Regions from separate parts of the Arthrobacter sp. 05N429 genome, predicted to be linked through region 2. Evidence: predicted binding sites of a transcription regulator. Region 2 holds the regulator's gene; the other holds the start of a gene.

Region 1 (13,427 bases), on a different contig from region 2:
TCCATCCGGTACTACGACGGCCAGGTCGACGATGCCAAGTACTGCGCCAACCTGGTCCGCACCGCCGCGTACTATGGCGCCCACGCGGTGAACCAGATGTCCGTGGTCTCTTTCCTCCGGGAAGGCGAACGCGTAGTCGGTGCGAAGGTGGTCAACCATGAGGACGGCTCCACCTTCAACATCAAGGCCAAGCAGGTCATCAACGCCACCGGCGTCTGGACGGACGAAACCCAGGCCATGGTGACCGACCGCGGCCAGCTCAAGGTGCGGGCCTCGAAGGGCATCCACCTCGTGGTGCCCCGGGACCGGTTCCAATCGACCGTCGGACTGATCCTGCGGACCGAAAAGTCCGTCCTCTTCGTCATTCCCTGGGGCCGGCACTGGATCATCGGCACCACCGACACCGACTGGCACCTCGACAAGGCCCACCCGGCCGCGTCCAGCAAGGACATCGACTACATCCTCGAACATGTGAACAAAGTCCTGAAACGCCCGCTGACCCGCGAGGATGTCGAGGGGGTCTACGCCGGGCTCCGGCCGCTGCTCGCCGGCGAAAACGACTCCACGGCCAAGCTGTCCCGCGAACATGTCGTGGCCCACCCGGTGCCCGGGCTCGTCGTGGTGGCCGGCGGCAAATGGACCACCTACCGGGTCATGGCCAAGGACGCCGTCGACGAAGCGACCCGCAGCATGGACGAACGGGTCCCGCCCAGCTGCACGGAATCCATTCCGCTGCTCGGCGCCAGCGGATTCAAGGCCGCGTGGAACAAACGCAACCGGATGGCCGAGGAGACCGGCGTCCACGTGGCGCGGATCGAGCACCTGCTCAACCGCTACGGCTCCATGGCCCCGGAAGTGCTGGCCCTCATAACCGAGAACCCGGAACTGGGCGAGCCCCTGCCGGGCGCGGACGATTACCTCGCCGCCGAGGCCGTGTACGCCGCCACCCATGAGGGCGCCCGCCACGTGCAGGATGTCCTGACCCGCCGGACCAGGATTTCGATCGAGGCCTGGGACCGCGGTGTGTCCGCCGCACCGGTAGTCGCTAAACTGATGGGAGAAGTCCTCGGCTGGAGCGATGCCCAGCGCGAGGGCGAGATCAAGCACTACCTGGCCAGGGTCGACGCCGAACGGCTCAGCCAGGAGCAGCCGGACGACGAATCTGCGGACGCAGCACGACTGGGCGTCGAGGACATCGTTCCGCTGCGCTGACCGGCAGCGTCCGCCGGCAGCCTCGACCCCGAGGCTGCCGGCGCACTGACGCCACTTCGAAGGGATACCACTTGGCGGAACCACTGGACCGGTACGACGCCGAGCTCACCACCCCCGACATGGTGATCCTCGAGATGGACGCCACCGACAAGCTTGATGCCGCCTCCCAACTGGCGGAACGGATGCATGCCGCCGGCCGCATTTCGGATCTCCCCGGCTTCCTGCAACACGTCAACGCCCGTGAGCACCAGCTGGCCACGGGCCTGCCCGGCGGCATCGGCCTGCCGCATGCACGCAGCGAATTCGTCTCCAGGACGTCCATCGCCGTCGGCATCACCAAATACGGCAAGGCGCTCGATTTCGGCGCTACCGACGGGCCCGCAACAGTGGTCCTCCTGATCGCGACGCCTGCCAGCTCGTTTTCCGAGCACCTCGAAGTGCTGGCCACCCTCGCCCGGTCATTGTCGAAGGAATCATTCCGCGAATCCCTCCGCCGGGCCTACGACCCCGAAGTGATCGCGGAACTCATCAACTCCAGCCTGGTCTTCTTCGACCACTAAAAAGCTGTGAGGGCTGCCCCACTCTTTCGCCCCGTTTCGTTGTTCTACACGCCGACGAAGTACGGTTAAGGGGTGCTGAAAACTGCCCTCAAACCCCGCTGGATCGCCGGACTGGTGTTCGCGATCGTCGTTTCAGGGGTGTTTGTGCTGCTCAGCCAGTGGCAGTTCGGCCGCTCGACCCAGCCGGAAGTGACGGTCTCCACCACGACGGAGAACCCCAAACCGCTCACCACGGCGCTCCAGCCCGGGGACTTCTTCCCCGGTTCGGTCGCAGACCAGGTCGTCACCGCGACCGGAAGCTACGATCCGCAGAAGCAGGTCCTGGTCCCGGGCCGGCTGAACGGCGGTGTCTCGGGCTACTGGATCGTGTCGGCCCTGGCCGTGACGGACGCCCCCGTGCTGACCGGAGCCGGCGCCTCGCCCCAGACCTGGATCCCGGTCGCCCGAGGCTGGGTTGCCGACCCCGCGGACGCCGCCGCGCCGCCGTCGGGCGTCATTGAACTGACCGGACGGCTGCTGCCGTCCGAAGCCCCGCTGCCGGGGACCGACGCCGGCTCCGGGCGGGCCAGCGCCGTGTCCGTCGCGGAACTCATCAACATCTGGGACATCAGCAGCTATCCCGGCTTTGTCGCGGCGGCTTCCGAAGTCTCCGCCGGCAGCGAAGTCGGTGCGGCCGCGTCCGGCGGAGAGGTGAAGCCGCTGAACATCGGGCCGCAGCCTCCTGCCGGAAAGATCAACTGGCTCAACCTCTTCTACGCCGCCGAGTGGGTGGTGTTTGCCGGGTTCGCGCTGTTCATCTGGTGGCGCCTGGTGAAGGACGACTACCGCCGCGGACTCGAGGACGCCCTCGACGAGGAGCAGGACGCTGCGGCGCAACCCGTCCCCAACCCCGACCCCACCGAACCGCGCCCCACCGAAACGAAAGTGCAACCATGATCGAGCCACAGCCGGCCGTACAGCCGCAGCAGTCCAACTCAACGGGAACCGCGGGCGGTAAGAAGCGCCGCTTTGGCGGAACCGAGGCCCAGATCCGTTCTGCGCTGAAGTTCTACAAGGTGCTCGCGTACATGACCGGCACCATGCTGCTTCTGCTCTGCGCCGAGCTGATCGCCCGGTACGCGTTCGGACAGTACCTTTTCGTGGGCGGCACCAACGCCGTCACCGGCGAGCCGTTCGGCTTCGGATTCGCCGACGCCGAACCGCCCGGAGTTATCGGCGGCGTGAACCTCTCCGTGGCAGTGCTGATCGTGCACGGCTGGATGTACGTCGTGTACCTCATGTCCAACTTCCGCCTGTGGTCGCTGATGCGCTGGCCCTTCATGAAGATGATCATCCTGGCGCTCGGAGGCGTAGTGCCGTTCCTGTCCTTCTTCGTGGAGAAGAAATTCCACGCCGAGGTGGAGGCCGAACTGGCCGCCAACCCGCAGGCCCCGCAGCGCTACTGAAACCCCCGGCCCGCGGCGCAGTGGCCGGCCGCCCGCCGTCGGGCTTTCGTGTGAGTTCGCTTACCCGGCGGCCGTTTCCGGGCCTGGACCGGCTTCTCAATGTGCGGGCCGGCGGCGCCGCAAAGTAGGCTTGTACGGTGACTACTCCCACTGCATCCCAGACGTCCCACAAGCCCGTGCTGGTTGTTGACTACGGTGCCCAGTACGCGCAGCTGATCGCCCGCCGCGTCCGGGAAGCGAACGTGTATTCGGAAGTGGTTCCGCATACCTACAGCACCGAGCAGCTCCTGGCCAAGAATCCCGCCGCCATCATCCTCTCCGGCGGCCCCGCCAGCGTTTACGCCGAAGGCGCGCCCAGCGTCGGAGCGGACCTCTTCGAGGCCGGGATCCCGGTCTTCGGCATCTGCTACGGCTTCCAGGCCATGGCCAACGCCCTCGGCGGCAAGGTCGCCCAGACCGGGCTCCGCGAGTACGGTGCCACCGAGACCACCACCATCGGTGAGGGCCGCTCCATCCTGGCGGGCATGCCCCAGCACCAGAGCACTTGGATGAGCCACGGCGACTCCGTGCACGAAGCTCCGGAAGGCTTTGAAGTCCTCGCGACGACGGCGGGCGCCGACGTCGCCGCCTTCGCCAACGAAGAGAAGGGCCTCTACGGAGTGCAGTGGCACCCCGAAGTGAAGCACTCGGCGTACGGCCAGCAGGTCCTCGAAAACTTCCTGTTCAAGGGCGCCAAGCTGGAGCCGAACTGGACTACCGGCAACATCCTCGAGGAGCAGGTCGACCGGATCCGCGAACAGATCGGCGACGCCCGGGTCATCTGCGGCCTGTCCGGCGGCGTGGATTCCGCCGTCGCCGCCGCCCTGGTCCAGCGCGCCGTCGGCGACCAGTTGACCTGTGTGTTCGTGGACCACGGGCTGCTGCGCGAAGGCGAGGCCGAACAGGTCGAACGCGACTTCGTGGCCGCGACCGGCGTCAAGCTCTACGTCGCCAACGAGCAGGAACGCTTCCAGGCCGCCCTCGCCGGTGTCAGCGACCCGGAGACCAAGCGCAAGATCATCGGCCGCGAATTCATCCGCGCCTTCGAGGAAGCCGAACTGGCGATCATCGCCGAGGCGGCCGCGCACGGCGAGAAGATCAAGTTCCTCGTCCAGGGCACGCTGTACCCCGACGTCGTCGAATCCGGCGGCGGCGAAGGTGCCGCGAACATCAAGAGCCACCACAACGTGGGCGGCCTGCCGGAAGACCTGCAGTTCGAACTCGTCGAACCGCTGCGCGCCCTGTTCAAGGACGAGGTCCGCGCCGTCGGCGCCCAGTTGGGCCTGCCGCAGGAAATCGTGGGGCGACAGCCGTTCCCCGGGCCGGGCCTCGGCATCCGGATCGTCGGCGAAGTCACCAAGGAGCGGCTGGACCTGCTGCGCAAGGCCGACGCCATCGCGCGGGCGGAACTGACCGCCGCCGGGCTCGACAACGAGGTCTGGCAGATGCCGGTTGTGCTGCTGGCCGATGTCCGCAGCGTCGGTGTCCAGGGTGATGGCCGGACTTATGGCCACCCGATCGTGCTGCGCCCGGTCTCCTCCGAAGACGCCATGACGGCGGACTGGTCGCGGCTGCCCTACGACCTGCTGGCCAGGATCTCCAACCGCATTACCAACGAGGTGGACGGCGTGAACCGCGTGGTGCTCGACGTGACGAGCAAGCCGCCGGGAACCATCGAATGGGAATAGCCCGGTAAAGGGCGTGTGAAATGGCCGGTCTCCGTGGGAGGCCGGCCATTTCACATCTGGCCACTTCACGTCCGGCCGGGCCGCCCGGCACGGATCCGTGCGGCCGCTTTGGGCGGAGGATGGCGTTCCGGCAAATTCGGCCCGAATTTGCGTCCCGCCAGTGTTGCGGAGCCTCACCGGCGCCGGATTCGGGCTACCCTCGAAAGCATGCCGGTATGGTCCAGGACGTCCCGCGCGAGCACGGAAAACGTGAGCAGAGTAAACGCGAGCACAGAAAAGAAGGCAGCAGTGTCAGTTGGTCAAGGCCACCCCGAGGGCTCCGAGGAGCTCAGGAAATGGCTGTCGGGGCTCAAACCCGTCACCGGAGCGGACACCATGCTGCGCTTCACCAAGACGCCTGAAGGCTCCATCGACCTGACCCACGCCCATCCGTCCGGCCTGGCGCAGCTGATGGCCGGCCGGCGCACCCGGCTCTCCACCCTGATCCGTGACCACCAGCAGTACGTCGTCGCCGCGCGGGCCTCCCGTAACCTGCGCTCCAAGATTTTCGAACTGGCCAACGACCGCGGCATCGACGCGGGGTACTTCTCCGCGGGCACGGTCGTCTGGACCTCCGCCGTCGGAGGCAAACCCCAGCGCGTTTCCGCCCCCGTCATGCTGACCGCCATCTCCCTGACGGTCCGGCCGGGCGAGGATGACTACGAACTGCAGCTGACCGAACAGGCCAAGATCAACCCTGCGCTGATCCGGCACCTGAAAACCATCCACGGGATCGTCTTCGACGTCAACGCCGTCACCCGCATGGCTTACAGCACGGCCCGGTTTGATCCGCAGCCTGTCCTCGACCGCCTTGGCACCCTCATCCAGCCGATCCACGGCGCCGACGTCGAACACAACCTTCTGGTCTCCACCTTCGCCGACCTGTCCGGGAGCCTCGACGACCCGTGGATCAACGGGAACCATCCCCTCGTGACGGCGCTGGGCCGCGCTGCCGCCGGCGGAGCGGTGGAAGTTCCTGAGCTCAAGACCGGGCGCTTCCCCACCACCGACGAGCGCGACCCGGCTGATGAACTGCTCCTGCTCGACGCCGACACGGACCAGCAGTACGTCGTCGACGCCGTCCGCGCGGGGGACTCGCTCGTGGTCAGCAGCCCGCCCGGCACCGGCCAGACCCAGACGGCCATCAATACCATCGGGGCCCTCGTCGATCAGGGCAAGACCGTCCTGGTGCTGGGGGACCGGCGCGCCAGCCTGGGCGAGATCTCCGCCGAGCTGGACACGCTGGGGTTGGACTCTGCCCTGTTCCAGCTCGCCGGCAACGCAACGCCGCTGCAGCTGAAGGGCCAGCTGGTCCGGGCGATCGTGCGCAACGAGAAGTCCCTCGAGCCCCAGCTCAGCAACCTGCACACCACCCTGATCGAGCACCGCCACGCCCTGCGGGACCACGTCGCCTCACTGCACAACGTCCGCCAGCGGTGGGGCTGCTCACCGTATGAGGCCATGCAGTCGCTGGCCGAGCTGACGTCCATTCAGCCAGCGCCGGCCACCACCGTACGGCTCAAGCGCAGTGTGCTGGACAACATCCGGGACCGGGAGGAACTGGCCGGGCGGCTACGCCGCGCGGCCGAACTGGGAAGCTTCAGCCGGGCGTCGACGACGAGCCCCTGGCACGGCGCCCGCCTCCTGACCCGCAAGGAAACCCAGGAAGCCCAGCAGGTAGCCCAATCCGTGGCGCGGAAGCTTCCCGAGCTGCGGGAACTCATGAACGGCGTCGCCGACCATGCCGAGATCCGACTTGGCAGCACGTTCGCCGAATGGGGCGACCAGGTTGAGCTCCTTGTCGCGGTGCGCGAAAGCCTCGACAAGTTCACCCCGGATATCTTCGACCGTCCGGTCCACGACCTCATCTCCGCCACCGCAGCCTCGTCCTGGCGCCGCGAACGGAACATCGAGATGCCATCCATGCAGCGCTCCCGCCTGCGGCGGGTCGCTAAGGAGTATGTCCGCCCGGGCGTCCACATCGCCGACCTGCACAGCTCCCTCGTCCTCGTCCAGGAACAGCGGGCCGCGTGGTCCGACTACGCCACGACGCAGCGCCATCCGGCGGTCCCCTCCGGCCTGGCGGAGATCATCGGCCTGTACCGCGAACTGGAAGCAGAACTGGCCGAATTGGGCCAGGCCGTGAGGCACACAGCGGCGGGCGGCGAGCTGCACAACACGCCCTATGGGCAACTCATGGAGCGCCTGGAGCGGCTGGTTGCCGACACCGGGACGCTGGAGACCCTGCCGGAGCGGACGCTCCTGGTGGAGAACATGCGCGAGCATGGCCTCGGCGAACTTCTCGCCGACCTTGCCGAGCGCGAAGTTCCGGCCGGATCCGTGGCTGCGGAGCTTGAGCTCGCCTGGTGGCAGTCCGCGCTGGAAGCCATGATCAGCGGGGATGACTACCTGGCCATGTCCGACGGCGACGCCCTGCGCCAGCTGGAGGCCGAGTACCGTCTCGCGGACAACGCCCACATCGCCAGCGGCGCGGCCCGTCTGCGCTGGAAGCTTGCAGAACGCTGGCGGACCGCCATCGCTGAGCACCCGCGCCAGGCGGAGCTGCTCCGCAGCCTGCTCAAGGACGGCAGGGTCACCCTGTCGGCGTTGACCGGGCAGGCCCCGGAACTGCTGCCCATGCTGGTCCCCGTGTGGTCGGTCAGCCCCTATCTCCTGACAGCGGTCTTGCCGGCGACACAGCGGTTCGACGCCGTCGTCATCCTTGATGCCGAGGCGACGTCGCTGCAGGCGGTCCTGCCGGCCCTCGCCCGCGCCCAACAGGTCATTGCCTTTGGTGACGACCGGATTGCCAGCCCGCGGACCTTCACCGTGAGTGTGGAGCGGCTCGCCGCCGGCGAAAGCTCCCATCAGGGTGTCGAGAGCGCATACAAGGCGCTGGCCGCCGTCTTGCCCGTCTGGAACCTTCGGAATGTCTACCGTGCCGTTGACGAAGATCTCGTGCGGCAGCTGAGCAAGGGCTTCTACGACAGCGGGCTGCGGCGGTTGCCGGAAGGCCAGTCCGCCACCGGCCTGGACCGCGCCCTGACCGTCGAGTACCTGCCGGACGGCACCGGACTGCCCAGCGCGGACCACGACGGCGTTGAATCCGTCGTGGCCGAGGTGAACCGTGCGGTGGAACTTGTTTTCGAACACGCCCGCCTGCGGCCGCGGACTTCGCTGGCCGTTGTCACCGGCAGCCTCCGGCACGCTGCCCGGATCGGCGAGTCCATCCGGCTGCAGCTGCCCAACCATCCGCTGCTGGCCGGCTTCTTCACGGCCGGGGACGAATCCTTCCGGGTGGTGGACCTGGAACGCGCCCAGGGCCTGGTCCGCGATCACGTGATCTTCTCACCGGGCTATGGCCGCACCCCGCACGGGCGTGCGCTCCACAGCCTCGGTCCGCTGTCCGCGGACGGCGGACGGGCCAGGTTCGCCCTCGCCATGACACGGGCGCGCCGGTCCCTGCACGTGCTGAGCTGCTTCCGGCCCGAGGATCTCGACGTGACCAGGTTGAGCCACGGAGCAGTGGACTTCTACGAACTCCTGGACCGGGAAATCGCCGGCAACTCCGATCTTGGCAGCCCGGCGTCGCGCGCCGCCGCCAGCGAACAGGCCCTGGGGGCAGACCCCCTCGTGGCTGACCTCGGCGACCGGCTCCGCGCCCGGGGCGCCCGGGTCTGGCACCAGTACGACGGCGCCCTGAACATGGTGGCCGCAGCCGACCCGCTGAGCACCCTCGGACAGGACGACGCGGAAATTCCCCGGCCTGTGGCGATTGAATCCGACGGCACCGAGCAGTACCGCCGGCTGACTGTCCGCGAACGCAGCAGGCTGCGTCCGCAGCTCCTGGAGCGACTTGGCTGGCGTTACATGCCACTATGGACCATAGAGGTCTTCACCGATCCTTCGGCCTGCGCCGACCGCATCGGCGGGTACCTTGGCCTGGAGAAACCGGCCGTAACGCACCGGAAGCAGGCCTCGCCGGGATTCTTTGACGACGACGTCGAGAACCTGGCCGTGAACGAAGCGCAGGCCGCGGAGGAGCGGCCGCCGTCCGGGTGGCCGGACGGCGCACAACATTACAGAACAGATCAGGGCAGTAAGGAGGCCGGCGGCATGACTGCAGACGGCGATACCCGAAACAGTGGCGAATCCCGGAACGACGGAGAGATCAAGAACAGCGGGGAAATCCGGGACCGCGGCCGGGACAACCTTTCGCAGCCGGCCGCACCGGCGACCGTCCCTGCCGGTGTGCTGCCGAACAAAGCCTCCGAAGACGATCCGAGGCGCTGGGGGGACGAGCAGGGCGGCTACGACCACGACTCCTGGCTCCAGGAGCAGAAGCCTCCGCACTGGGGCTAAGGGACGAACCCGGGCCGAACCTCGGGCAGCGTCCCCGGCGGTGTTCCGGACGGGCTGGGGCCGCTATGCCCCGCTAGCCCGGTACGGCCCCCACAAGGACAAAGAACAGCTTCCCCTGCGTGGAAGCGCCGGCGAGCCGGCGTGCCTCTTCGGCGTCGGCAGCTACGACCATGAGGCCCTCCGTTTCCCCGGCAGCCAGCCACTGGCCTGCCTCGCTGCCGTGCCCGGAGGTCCAAAGCACCGGCACGGCCGCAGCCAGCACCTGGGACGCGGCCGTCTGGTCAAAGTTGTCGCCGGTTGTCATGACCACATTGACGAGTTGTCCGGGGGAGAGCAGCTGGATTGATGCGGGATCGGCCATCCGGAGCGGTACGGCGGCAGTTCCCGGAGGGCTTCCTGCCAGCAGGCCGGGACCAAGAAGTTGCGAATCGGACAGCAGCTGGCCCTTCCGGAGCGCCACGGCAAGCTGCTTGCCGTGCGGGGAAACGTTGCCGCCATAGCTGCCCGCCGGCACCAGGTCCCGCGGAACGCTCAGGAGGGTCAGGTCTTCCGGGCCGAGTACCTCCCCGGACGGCAGGTCCCTAGCAGCGGCGAAGGCGGAGACCGTGAAGGCCGGGGCCGGCGTGAGCTGCTGCACGGTGATGCCCGCCGCGATGCACAGCAGCAGTGCCACAGCCAGCCGCCGGTTGCGCTCCAGCCAGCGGACCAGGCGGCGGAACGGCCGGCCAGCGGGTCTCCGGCCCCGCGGCGGACTCCCGGAGTTCGGGCCGCCGGAACTGCGCCCAACGGAACGGGCGCCGAACCCGGGAAGCGAGGGGCGCAAGGCACCGCGAAGGAGGGCACGAAGGATTTCCGCCGGGAAGTTGCCGGCGGCCGGGACAGAACGCGCAAAGGTGGCCATGGCGCGATCCTACGCATCGGCGGGAACACCGGGCGGGCGCAGTTTGGGCTATGTGGAGAAACAGCCAAGAAATTCCGCGGTCAGGCGGGAAGCCGTTGCGGGCCCGCAACCGTGCGGGCAATACCTAGCTTGCGGAAGCCGCGGCGGGCGCCGGAGTTGCGGCCGGGGCCGGGGCAGGAGCCGGGGACACCGTGCTGCCCTTGGTGTCGCGTGAGTCGGTCCGGTAGAAACCGGAGCCCTTGAAGACGACGCCCACGCTGTTGAACTTCTTGCGGAGCGTGCCCTGGCACTCGGGGCAGGACGTGAGGGAGCTGTCGGTGAACGACTGCACGATCTCGAAGGCGTGGCTGCAGTCCTTGCAGGCGTATGCATACGTGGGCACTGGAAATCCTCCTCTGGGACAAACGAGCAGGTCCCGTGCTGTCCGGTCCGGATTACTGCCGGGATGTCTCCGGCGGAATCCGTTCCTTAGCAGTCGCAGGGCCTGAGTGCTAATTCTATCACCCCGGCCGCGCGGCCCCTCATGCGCTATGGCTGCAGCAGGAGCAAGCCGCCCGGGGTCAGTGCGGCGGCCACCTTCCGGTCGAAGGACTCCGCCGGGATGCTGCCGGCCGGAAGCACCTCGCTGTCGAAGACGACCGCTGCTGTCGGCAGGGGCGGCAACAACCCGCCGTCGGACGACCCGGCCCGGGATGGCAGGACGGCCGTCAGCGCCGCCAGGAACTTGTCGTAGTACCCGCCGCCTTGACCGACCCGGTTCCCGGAAAAATCGACGGCGGTGGCAGGCAGGAAGATGCCGTGCGCGTGCAGCATGACCGCCGTGCCGTGGCGTTCCCCCGCGGGCTCCTGGATCGGCGCATAGCGGCTCCGGACCGATTCGGAGGCCGGCGTCCAGTACACCCAGCTCAGCTCCAGGCCGGGTTCGCAGACCGGGAGCAGGAGCCTGTGCCCTGCCTCATGCAGCGCCGTCAGCAGGGGAAGCGTCGGCGGCTCCGAACCCACGCCCAGATAGGCGGCAAAGGTGCCCGGGCGGCCGCCGGTCAGGCCTGTTGCCCATGCCAGGCCGTGCCGGGCGATGTCCGCCCCGGCGCTCGACCGGCCGGTGTTCGTCAGCGCGCCGCGCCTGGCCCGGTGGCCGGCCCGGATCTCTTCCTTCGACGCCATGACGCCCCGTCCCTCCGCGTGATGCAGCCGGGAAGAGGAGGTTCTCCGGCGGCTCGAATGATTACGCAATGTTTGGTCCCTCCGTTAGATTAGTCGAGTGACTACACTCAACGCTCCCGTCCGCAAGGCCGTCATTCCCGCAGCCGGCCTCGGCACCAGGTTCCTTCCGGCCACCAAGGCCATGCCGAAGGAAATGCTGCCCGTCGTGGACAAGCCGGCCATCCAATATGTCGTCGAGGAAGCCGTCAGCGTGGGCTTGAACGACATCCTGATGATCACCGGACGCAACAAGCGCGCGCTGGAGGACCACTTCGACCGCGTCCCCGCGCTGGAAGCCACCCTCGAGGACAAGGGTGACACGGCCAAGCTCGAGTCCATCCAGGCCGCCAGCAACCTGGGTGACATCCACTACGTGCGCCAGGGCGATCCGATGGGCCTGGGCCACGCCGTCCTCCGCGCCAAGCAGCACGTAGGTTACGAACCCTTCGCCGTCCTTCTGGGCGATGACCTGATCGACGCCCGCGATGAACTGCTCAGCACCATGATCGAAGTCCAGGCCAAGACCGGCGGCTCGGTTGTTGCCCTGATCGAGGTGGACCCGTCCCAGATCAGCGCCTACGGCTGTGCCGACATCCAGGCGGTCGAGGGTGAAGAGTATGTCCGCATCGATCACCTCGTGGAGAAGCCCGACGTCGACGACGCCCCGTCCAACCTCGCGGTGATCGGCCGCTACGTCCTCCACCCGGCAGTCTTCGAGGTCCTGGAACGCACCGAGCCCGGCCGTGGCGGCGAAATCCAGCTGACGGACGCGCTCCAGGAACTCGCGGCGGGCGACGGCGAAGGCTACGGCGTGTACGGCGTCGTCTTCCGCGGCCGCCGCTACGACACCGGCGACAAGCTCAGCTACCTCAAGGCCTGCGTGCAGCTCGCCTGCGACAGCGAAGACCTCGGCCCCGGCCTGCGGGAATGGCTGCCCGCGTTCGCCGCCAGCCTCGCGCCGAGCCTGACCAAATAACTCCCGTGGGGGGCAGCTTCAACTGGCCGGCGACCCTTGAGTGCGGCGACCTCGTGTTGCGCCCCATCCGGTACCGGGACCGCAAGGAATGGACCGAAGTCCGCTCACGCAACAGCGAGTGGCTGGCCCCTTGGGAAGCGTCCAACCCCGTTCCCGGGGGTGGCCTGCCCGACTACCGCCAGATGGTTCGTTCCCTCAAGACCCAGGCCGCCCAGGCAACGGCTCTGCCATTCCTGATCACGGCATGGACCCCGGGCGTCCGCGAACCCGTGATCGTTGGCCAGCTGACGGTGTCCTCCATCGTGTGGGGCTCGGCGATGATGGCCACGCTCGGATACTGGGTGGACAAGGACCGGGCAGGCCAGGGCATTGCCCCGACCGCTGTGGCTTTGGCAACGGACTACTGCTTCCAGACGCTCGGATTGCACCGGATGGAGATCAACATCCGGCCTGAAAACGGACCCAGCCTGCGCGTGGTTGAGAAACTCGGCTTTCGCGACGAGGGTTACCGGCCGCGGTTCCTGCACATCAACGGTGAATGGGCGGACCACCGCACCTTCGCGCTGACCTCCGAAGAAATCCCCGGGGGGCTGCTGGCACGCTGGCAGCAGAGCCGTCCCGCGTGAGCGGCCAGAGCCCGCCTGACCAGCCGTTACGCCTTAAATCCACTCAATTGGCAGTTGTCCCGCGACACACCGGGGACAATGCCGCCCAGTACCGCCCATAGCTCATACGGTTTTGATGTGGACTTCCCTCTTAGCAGCTCTGTGATCCTTGTCATTGCTGTTGCGCTCTGGATTGTGTGGGTTGCTCCCTACATGCTCCGGAACGGACGCCACCAGCTGCAGCCCGCGGGCGAGTTCGGAGCGGACGTCATCGATCTAGAAACAGCCCCGCAAGCCGGGCACGTCATGAAGATGGCGGCCCAGCAGGAGAATCCCATGACCAGTACCCAGCACACCGTGTCCGGCCCGGGAACCGCAGGGTTCGACGGCGGCCTCA
Region 2 (9,947 bases):
TGGGGGTGGATGAAGAGGCGTTCGAAAATGAACCGGGACAGCTGCACCAGCTCGGCCTCGTCGACCGTCACGCCGGATTCGTTGTTGACCTCGATGCTCATGCGTCTTCTCCCCGCTTGTCACGGGCAACGGAATGTTTGACCCGGTTCCTCTGGATCTCGTCCCACACGCTGTAGGCGGTGACGATGTCGCCGACCAGGCGGTGACGGACGACGTCGGAGGCGTCCAGGACAGTGAAGTTGACGTCTTCGATGCCCTGCAGGATTTCCTCGACGATCCGGAGCCCGGACCGGGTGCCGAAGGGCAGGTCCACCTGCGTGACGTCACCGGTGACCACCATCTTGGAGCCGAAGCCCAGGCGGGTCAGGAACATCTTCATCTGCTCCGGAGTGGTGTTCTGTGCCTCGTCCAGGATGATGAAGGCGTCATTGAGCGTGCGTCCGCGCATGTAGGCCAACGGGGCGACCTCAATCGTCCCGGCCGCTATCAGCCGCGGAATGGATTCGGGGTCCATCATTTCGTGCAGGGCGTCGTAGAGCGGCCGCAGGTAGGGGTCGATCTTGTCGCTGAGCGTGCCGGGCAGGAACCCGAGCCGCTCCCCCGCCTCGACGGCCGGACGGGTCAGGATGATCCGCGTGACTTCCTTTTGCTGCAGCGCCTGGACGGCCTTCGCCATCGCCAGGTACGTCTTGCCGGTACCCGCCGGCCCGATGCCGAAGATCACCGTGTTGTCGTCAATCGCGTCAACATAGTTCTTCTGGTTCAGCGTCTTCGGCCGGATGGTTTTGCCGCGGCTCGAAAGGATGTTGTGAGTGAGCACCTCAACCGGGTTCTGCAGGGACTGGGTCCGGAGCATTGACACAAGTTGCTGCAGGACAGCGGGTGTGATGATGGTGCCCCTGGCGACGAGGCCACGGACCTCGTTGAGCAGGCGCATGATCCGCGGCACGTCGGCGGCCGGCCCGCTGATGGCGAGCTCGTTGCCGCGGACATGGAAGTCGACAGCCGGAAACTGGGCCTCAATGAAGCGCAGGGCTTCGTCATGACTGCCAAGGGACTGGACCATCTGATCGGAGCTGTCGAACAGGACTACCTCCGTCCGCAGCCCTGGTAGGGAGTGGGGGAATTCACCTGCGGAGCGCTCTCGAGCGCTGGTCCGGGCCTTGCCGTTCGCTGCTTCAGTCATGGTGTTGGCCCGCGGGCCTCTGGTCCCCTCCAGTTCGGAAATGGTCTGCCCCCTGATCCGGCCCGACGGTGCTTGTCTGTGAAGGCGGTTCGCGCCTTCCGGTTCCGGGTGTCAGCGGGTCCTTTTATCTTACGCCAGTGACTGGCTGCGTATGCCGCCGGCCTGACGGCCTGTCGGGCCGCCAGCTGCCTCTGTGTCTGGCTGTGTTTTCTTGCTGTGTTTCCGGCTGCGTTTCCGGATTTAGGTATCAACTTCGCATCGGCCTCATATCGTTCCCGTTGCAGTTCCGGCCCGCCGGCCGAATCCCCGGTTTCGCGCCGGACCCGTGTGCCATGCTGGAAATCGGCCACCGGCACGGCGCTTGCAGCCGGGCCGCGGGCGCATGGACAGGCACCACAGGCAGACGAACACCGGCACACGAACACCGAGCAGATAAGGGCAGCGGCAATCAGACGACGCGGGATCGGACAGACAATAGCAGCAGGCGCGCGGATACGACCGCGCATGCTGCTGCTGATGCTGCCCGCTGCGCTTGTCCTGTCCGGCTGTGTGGCCACCCCCCAGCCCGGCATCACGAACTCCAACACTCCTTCGCAGGTCATGTCCGCCCAGGCATCGGCGGCGACCACGAGTGCGCCGCTGGAGACCACGCAGGCTTCCAACAAGGCGCCGGTCTACTGGATCGGCCGGAGCAATAACAACACGTTCCTCTACCGGGAGTTCCGTGACGTCCCGGAACAGGACAACCCGGTCACCCGGGCGCTTCGCGTGATGATGTCGCAGAAGCCGCTCGATCCGGACTTCTTCACGCCCTGGCAGAACCCCAAGAAGCTGGCGTCCTCCATTTCGGGCAAGAATGTCATCACCGTCGACATGTCCACGGACGCTTTCAACAGCAATGTGGATCCCGCCATGGCCGAGCGCGCGGTCCAGCAGCTCGTGTACACCGCGACGGCGGCCGCTGCCAGCGCCGGGCTGATCGACTCCGGCCAGCAGATCCAGGTGGTGGTGCTCGTGGACGGCCACACCGATTACGTCGCCTTCAACCACGTCCGCCTCGGCGGCCCGACCTCGCGCAGCACCGGAATGGTCGCCCCGGTATGGATCATTGACCCCCAGGAAGGGACCTCCCTCGAGGACGGCGCGATCAAGGTCTCCGGCCGCAGCACAGCTCCGGGAGGGGAGCTCAGGTGGGAGATCCTGCGCATCGACGGCAGCGTCAAGACCAGCTACCTGAACGGTACGGTCACCGCTTCTGCCGAGGCCGGACAATCGGGTGCCTTCAGCCTCTCGGTAAACCTCGGGCCGGGCAACTACGAGGTCCGGGTGTCCCAGCTTGAGGCCGGCAACCCTGCCGAGGACCTGAACGTCGACACCCGCGGCTTCACGGTCAAGTAGCGACCCCCTGCCTTAACCTGCATCGACTGCTCCGCAACGGCCCTTCTGAAGGCTCAGAACGGCATTTGGGCCCACGCCGGCAGGGTTCCCTGGCCGAGCTTGCGAGGAGAGGGTGCCGGTGGGGAACAGTCGATTGCTTTTTAGGCCGGAACCGGGCTACCAGCGGCCCAGGATGTCGCTGGCGAGGACAGTCGCGGCGGGGCCCGCCGTGGACGACCGCAGCACATGATGTCCCAGCAGGGCCGTCACGGCGCCGGCGTCGCAGAGCCTGGTCACTTCGCGCGGGCTGATGCCGCCCTCGGGACCCACGATCAGCAGCACCTCGCGGCCCCCGCGGGAGCCGTCGCCCGTGGGCAATTCAGCAGCAGGAAATTCACCTGCGGCGGTGGGGCCCTGCCAGTCCTCCAGCACCTGGCGCAGCGGACGCACGGCGTCCTCGTGCAGGATGATCGCGAGGTCCGCGGCGGCCACCGCCGCCTGCAGCCCGGCGCCGTCGACGGCGGAGCGGACCTCCGGGATCCACGCCCGCCTGGCCTGCTTCGCCGCCGCCGTGACCACCGACTGCCACTTGGCGTGGGCCTTCGCCGCACGCTCGGCCTTCCAACGGACGATCGACCGTTCGGCCTGCCAGGGCACAACCGCGTCAATTCCCAGCTCGGTGGCGGTTTCGGCCGCGAGCTCGTCCCGGTCGCCCTTCGCGAGGGCCTGGACCAGGACCAGCCGCACCGCGGGCTGGGGCTCCTCGAAGAGCCCGGAGCAGTGCACCGTCAGCTCGTTCGGGGCGACGGCGGCGACGGCGCCGGTCAGGCGCTTGCCGGCGCCGTCGGCGATGTCCACGGACTCCCCCACAGCAAGACGCTTCACCGTGACGGCATGGCGGGCTTCAGGTCCGTCGAGAACGAAGTCGGAACCGGGAACCAGCCCGTCCAAAGTGCCGGGGGCAGTGAAAAAGACCGGGTTGCTCACCGCTACAGGTTACCGAGCCGGTCCCGAAGCTTCGCGAACACCCCGCCGCTCGCGGCGAGCTTCCCTTCGGTGAACTGCTCACCGCGCAGCTTCGCGAGCTGGCGGAGCAGGTCCTCCTGGGCGGCGTCGAGCTTGGCGGGGGTGTCCACCTGAAGGTGGACCTTGAGGTCGCCGCGGCCGTAGCCGCGCAGGTGGGTGACGCCGAGTCCGCGCAGCGTAATGACCTCACCGGACTGGGTGCCTGCCTTGACGTCGATCTCCTGCTGGCCGTCGAAGGTGTCGAGGGTGAGCTCGGTGCCCAGTGCCGCGGCCGTCATGGGGATGTTGAGGCTGGCGTGAAGGTCGTCGCCGTCGCGCACGTACGTGGCGTCGTTGTTGACCCGGATCTCCACGTAGAGGTCGCCGGCGGGACCGCCGGCAGGGCCGGCCTCGCCCTGGCCGGAGAGCTGGATGCGGGTGCCGGTGGCGACGCCGGCAGGAACCTTGACCGTCAGGGAGCGCCGGCTGCGGATCCGGCCCTGGCCGGCGCATTCGTTGCAGGGGTCCTTGATGACAGTGCCGAAGCCCTCGCAGGAACCGCAGGGGGCGGCGGTCATGACCTGGCCGAGGATGGAACGGACGGCGCGCTGGACCTGGCCGCTGCCGCCGCAGATGTCGCAGCGTTCCGGGTGGCTGCCTTCACGGCAGCACGAGCCCTCACACGTGGGGCACGTGACAGCCGTGTCGACTTCGAGTTTCTTGTTGACGCCGAACACGGCGTCGCGGAGGTCGATCCGGACGCTGATCAGGGCGTCCTGGCCGCGGCGGACCCGTGAGGCCGGTCCGGCCTGGCCGCCGGCGCCGAAGAAGGTCTCGAAAATGTCCTGGAACGCGAAGCCCTGGCCGGAGTAACTGCCGCCGCCGAAACCGTTGTCGGTTCCGTTCTCGTTGCCCGTGGTGTCGTAGATCCTGCGCTTCTGCGGATCGGACAGGACCTCGTAGGCGTGTGTGACCGCCTTGAACCGGTCCGAAGCGTCATCCCCGGGGTTCACGTCCGGGTGGAGGGTCCGCGCCAGTTTGCGGTAGGCCTTCTTGATCTCTTCGCCCGTAGCTTCGCGGGAGACTCCAAGAACGTCGTAGTGGCTGCTCAAAGTTTGTATCTCTTCCTTTTTGTACTGCCGGTGGGGCACTGCCTGTTAGGGGCAAGAAGTCTGGTGTCGGAACGTCGGGACGGGCGTGGTGTGCCGTCCGTCAGGGGCCGAGAATCCTTGAAAGGTAGCGGGCCACCGCGCGGACGGCGGCCATGGTGGTGGGATAGTCCATCCTGGTGGGACCCAGCACGCCGACCTTCGCCGTCGCGTCCGGCCCGTAGCCGGTCGCCACCACGGAGGCCTCGGCGAGCCCCACGTACGGGTTCTCCCGGCCGATGCTGACCGTCACGCCCCGCGGGTCCGCGGCCATGTCGCTCAGCAGGCGGAGCATGACCACCTGTTCCTCGAGGGCTTCCAGCACCGGGCCGATGCTCAGCGGGAAGTCCACGTTGGAGCGGGCGAGGTTGGCCGTTCCGGCCATGACCATGCGCTCCTCGCGGCTGCTCGTGGCCAGCGCCTCAAGGCCGCGGGCCAGCGCCTGGGCTGCGCCACGCCGCGCGGGCGGGCAACTGCCAACCACGGACTGCAGCGACTGCGGCAACAAGTTCAGCGGCGTCCCGGCGAGGCCGCCGAGGAACCGCGTGCGGAGTTCAGCCAGGGCCTCGTCGCCGAAGTCCTGCCCCACGTCGATGACCCGCTGTTCCACCTTGCCGGTGTCCGCGATCAGCACCATCAGCACCTTGCGGGGCGCCAGCAGGACGAATTCGATGTGCCGCACCTTGGCGCGGCTGAGATGCGGATACTGCACGACGGCGACCTGGTTTGTCAGGTGCGCGAGCAGCCGGACGGTCCGGTCCAGGACATCGTCGAGGTCGTCGGAACCCTCCAGCAGGGCCTGGATGGCACGTCGTTCTGCCGGTGAGAGCGGCTTAACCGCCGAAATCTGGTCTACGAAGAGCCGGTAGCCCTTGTCGGTGGGGATGCGACCGGCACTCGTGTGCGGCGCCGTAATGAGGCCCTCATCCTCCAGGGCTGCCATGTCATTGCGGATCGTGGCACTGGATACGCCCAGGTGGTGCCGCTCCACGAGGGCTTTCGAGCCGACGGGTTCCCGTGAATGGACGTAGTCCTCCACGATGGCGCGCAGCACTTCGAGTTTGCGTGGTTCGCTCACGCTCCACCTCCATTCGACTGTCCCGCATCCGGTGCCGCCGTTCGCCGGCCGCACCGCACGCTCTGCTGGCACACGGCATGTTGGTTAGCACTCGACATGCCTAAGTGCTAACCAGTCTAATATGAGTCGCCGCGTTGTTAGCATTGGATTCGCTCCAGGCGTTCTTCCCGGGGCAAGTGTTTTCGGGCACAGCCCGCCATAGCAAACCGATCGCAAAGCAGTGTGGAACCGATGTCGTACCAGAACTGGGGCCCCCAGGACCTGTCCGCCCCCGCCAAGGCCCAGCTTCCGGAGGTGCCGGTGGAGCGCGGCATGGTCCTGGAAGATGTCCAGTCCGGCTGGGTGGGCGCCGTGACCCGGGTGGAGAAGTCCGGCGGGATGCACGTCGTCGCCCTGGAGGACCGCCGCGGCAAGTCCCGGTCCTTCCGGCTCGGCTTCGGATTCCTGCTGGACGGACAGCCGATCCGGCTGATGCCGCCCGCACCCCGGGCCGCTGCGGCCGCCGCCGGCAGCAGAACGGCTTCCGGCTCCGTTCGCGTGGCGGGCCAGCGCGCACAGGTCGCCAAGGCGAGCCGGATCTGGGTGGAAGGCAAGCACGACGCCGAACTCGTCGAGAAGGTCTGGGGTGACGATCTCCGGGTGGAGGGCATCGTCGTCGAACCGCTGCACGGCATCGACGACCTCGCCGGAGCCGTGGCCGCCTTCCGGCCGGGCCCCGGGCGCCGGCTCGGTGTCCTGGTGGACCACCTGGTCCCCGATTCCAAGGAGTCCCGGATCGCCGACGCTGTCATGGCATCGCCCGGAGCGGCCGGCAACGTGCTGATCGTCGGCCACCCCTATGTGGATGTCTGGCAGGCGATCCGTCCGGCCGTGCTGGGGATCGAGAAGTGGCCGGTGATCCCCCGCGGCGTGGACTGGAAGACGGGCATCCTGATGGCTTTCGGCTGGCCGCACAGCACCAAGGAGGACATCGGGCTGGGCTGGCAAAAACTCCTCGGCGCGGTCCGCAGCTACGCCGACCTGGAACCCTCCCTGCTGGGCCGGGTGGAGGAGGTCATCGACTTCCTCACCGTCCCCTGACGAGCCTGTCCGGGTGCCCCCGCCAGCGGGCCGATCCGCGATTCCGCGCCGAAGCAAGTATTCTTGGAACGGCGGCTGCGCTCCCGGCGCAGCCCTGGCACCCCCGCAGGCACCAACGCACCACCGCAATCCGAAGGACGACACCGTGGCAGATGACGCACGCGAACAAAACGGCAACCAGGCCGGCCATGGCCAGCCCCCGTACCATGGCGTTCCAGCAAATGCTCTGCCTCTGACGGCAAGCGAGGACCGTCAGTGGGCCACACTGGCCCACTTCGGCGGCATACTCGGCTGCGTCCCCTCGCTGCTGATCTACCTGATCTTCAAGGACCGCGGTCCGTTCACGGCGCAGGAGTCCAAGGAAGCCCTGAACTTCACGCTGCCGCCCACGATCGCAGCTGTGCTCTGCAACCTGCTGGTCTTCGTACCGGTGGTGGGCAACATCTTCGCCGTCCTCGCCACGGTCATCTGGATTGCCGTCACGTGCTTCTCCGTCGCGGCCGGCATCCACGTCAACCGCGGCCAGCCGCACCGCTACGAGTTCAACCTCCGCTGGATTAAGTAGCCGTCCGGCCGGTCCCGAATACCGCGGACCCGGACACGCAGACCCAAGCCCCGGACCGAAACAGGAAAGCCGGCCGTCGCCCTCAGGGCAGCGGCCGGCTTTTTCGGCTTAATCCTCCGGACTCCTAATCCGGCAGGATCCTCCGGACCACGGCGTCGGCGAGGAGGCGGCCCTTGAGGGTCAGCACAAGGCTGCCGTGGAACGCCGACGCGGGGTCAATCAGGCCGTCGGCGATGAGCCCGGCGACGGCGTGCCGCCCGGTGTCACCCAGTCCGCCGAGGCTGGCGATGTCCAGCCCGGAATTCAGGCGGGCCTCCAGCATGACGCGCTCCACGTTGCGGGTCTGCGAATCAAGGGTCTCCCGCCCGGCGGCCGGCGAGAGCCCCGATCCGAGGCGATTCGCATAGGCGGTGGGGTGCTTGACGTTCCACCAGCGCACGCCGCCCAGGTGGGAGTGCGCGCCCGGCCCGATCCCCCACCAGTCATCGCCGCGCCAGTAGGCAAGATTGTGCCGGCAGGCCTGCTCCGGGGTGCGGGACCAGTTGCTGACCTCGTACCAGGACAGCCCTGCCGCCGAGATGAGTTCGTCGGCGAGTTCGTATTTGTCGGCGTGGTCGTCGTCGTCGATACCGGGGACTTCTCCGCGGCGGATCTGCGCGGCGAGCTTGGTGCCCTCCTCGACGATCAGCGCGTAGGCGCTGATGTGGTCGGGGCCGTAGGACAGCGCCGTCTCCAGCGAGTAGCGCCAGTCCTCCAGCGACTCCCCCGGCGTGCCGTAGATCAGGTCGAGGCTGACCGCGAGGCCCGCATCACGCGCCCACTGCACCACTTCGGGCACGCGACTGGGCGTGTGGGTGCGGTCCAGGACCTTCAGCACGTGCGGGACGGCCGACTGCATCCCGAAGGACACCCTGGTGAAGCCGGCGTCGGCCAGCAGTTGCAGGGATTCGGGGGTCACGGAATCCGGGTTGGCCTCGGTGGTCACCTCGGCGCCTGGCTCCAGGCCCCAGGCGCCGATGGCAGCGGTGAGGATCCGGGCAAGGTCCTCGGCCGGGAGCAACGTGGGCGTGCCGCCGCCGAAGAAAACCGTGCTGAGCGGACGTGCCGGCAGGCCGCTGGCCTTCAGGACTGCTGCCGCGAAGTCGACCTCCGCGACGGCGGTGCCGGCGTAGGCGTCCTGGGACGCCCCGCCGCCGAGTTCCGTGGCCGTGTAGGTGTTGAAGTCGCAGTAGCCGCAGCGCACAGCGCAGAACGGGATATGGACGTACAGCCCGAAGGCCCTGGATGCGGCGCCTTCCAGCGCCTGTCCGGGCAGCAGCCCGTCCGGCGGCGCCGGGTCCCCCAGCGGAAGGGCGCTAGGCACGGTCGGGTCCCGCTTGCTTTAGGACAGTTATCACGGGCACCGCTACTTCTTGGCCTTGTCCTTGGACTCGTCCGTGGTGAGGGCGGCAATAAACGCTTCCTGGGGAACCTCGACGCGGCCCACCATCTTCATGCGCTTCTTGCCTTCCTTCTGCTTTTCCAGCAGCTTTCGCTTGCGGGAAATATCGCCGCCGTAGCACTTCGCCAACACGTCTTTGCGGATGGCCCTGATACTTTCCCGGGCGATGATCCGGGAACCAATGGCAGCCTGGATGGGCACCTCGAACTGCTGGCGCGGAATGAGCTCGCGGAGCTTGGTGGTCATCATCACACCGTAGGCGTAGGCCTTGTCACGGTGCGTGATGGCGGAGAAGGCGTCAACCTGTTCGCCCTGGAGCATGATGTCCACCTTGACGAGGTCGGCCACCTGGTCGCCGTCGGCTTTCCAGTCCAGCGAGCCGTAACCGCGGGTCTTGGACTTGAGGATGTCGAAGAAGTCGAAAACGATTTCGGCCAGCGGCAGCCGGTAGCGGATTTCCACCCGGTCCTCGGACAGGTAGTCCATCCCGCCCATGACTCCGCGCCGGCTCTGGCACAGTTCCATGATGGCGCCGACAAACTCGTTCGGCGCCAGGATGGTCGCGGCCACCATCGGCTCGCGGACCTCCGCGACCTTGCCCGTGGGGTACTCGCTGGGGTTGGTGACGTGGACGAGCTTCTTGTCCTCCAGCGTCACCTCGTATTCCACGTTGGGGGCGGTGGAGATCAGGTCCAGGTTGTATTCGCGTTCGAGCCGCTCACGCGTGATTTCCAGGTGCAGCAGCCCCAGGAAGCCCACGCGGAAGCCGAAGCCCAAGGCGGCCGATGTTTCCGGCTCGTAGACGAGCGCGGCGTCGTTGAGCATCAGCTTCTCCAACGCATCGCGCAGCACCGGATAGTCCGTGCCGTCCAAGGGATACAGGCCGGAGAAGACCATCGGCTTGGCGTCCGCATACCCGGGAAGGGAAGCGGTCGCCGGCTTGGCCAGGTTGGTGACGGTGTCGCCCACCTTGGACAGCCGGACGTCCTTCACACCGGTGATGAGGTAGCCCACTTCGCCGACGCCGAGGCCCTTGGAGGGGGTGGGTTCCGGGGAGCTGACGCCGA

The links. Region 2 encodes HrcA, which represses chaperone genes, less so after heat shock. Its sites were predicted from a motif close to TTNGCACTCGNNNNNNNCGAGTGCNAA; they were not measured.
Region 1: a site for HrcA is predicted at 10,715-10,741, ahead of AC1DF4_RS02210 (FmdB family zinc ribbon protein). Genes of this name have one in related genera too.

The regions. Positions count from the first base shown of each region.
Region 1 covers NZ_JBFTMQ010000001.1:444,198-457,624, forward strand. The annotation lists gene AC1DF4_RS02175 (glycerol-3-phosphate dehydrogenase/oxidase) at 1-1,212, shown strand, start outside; gene AC1DF4_RS02180 (PTS sugar transporter subunit IIA) at 1,284-1,772, shown strand; gene AC1DF4_RS02185 (SURF1 family protein) at 1,845-2,708, shown strand; gene AC1DF4_RS02190 (DUF3817 domain-containing protein) at 2,705-3,217, shown strand; gene guaA (glutamine-hydrolyzing GMP synthase) at 3,355-4,944, shown strand; gene AC1DF4_RS02200 (AAA family ATPase) at 5,233-9,345, shown strand; gene AC1DF4_RS02205 (RcpC/CpaB family pilus assembly protein) at 9,419-10,246, opposite strand; gene AC1DF4_RS02210 (FmdB family zinc ribbon protein) at 10,371-10,628, opposite strand; gene AC1DF4_RS02215 (5-formyltetrahydrofolate cyclo-ligase) at 10,775-11,410, opposite strand; gene galU (UTP--glucose-1-phosphate uridylyltransferase GalU) at 11,508-12,425, shown strand; gene AC1DF4_RS02225 (GNAT family N-acetyltransferase) at 12,431-13,051, shown strand; gene AC1DF4_RS02230 (hypothetical protein) at 13,169-13,427, shown strand, end outside.
Region 2 covers NZ_JBFTMQ010000003.1:166,398-176,344, reverse strand. The annotation lists gene ybeY (rRNA maturation RNase YbeY) at 1-101, opposite strand, end outside; gene AC1DF4_RS07755 (PhoH family protein) at 98-1,186, opposite strand; gene AC1DF4_RS07750 (GerMN domain-containing protein) at 1,691-2,584, shown strand; gene AC1DF4_RS07745 (16S rRNA (uracil(1498)-N(3))-methyltransferase) at 2,741-3,550, opposite strand; gene dnaJ (molecular chaperone DnaJ) at 3,553-4,680, opposite strand; gene hrcA (heat-inducible transcriptional repressor HrcA) at 4,781-5,794, opposite strand; gene AC1DF4_RS07730 (DUF3097 domain-containing protein) at 6,026-6,874, shown strand; gene AC1DF4_RS07725 (DUF4870 domain-containing protein) at 7,020-7,439, shown strand; gene hemW (radical SAM family heme chaperone HemW) at 7,564-8,802, opposite strand; gene lepA (translation elongation factor 4) at 8,845-9,947, opposite strand, start outside.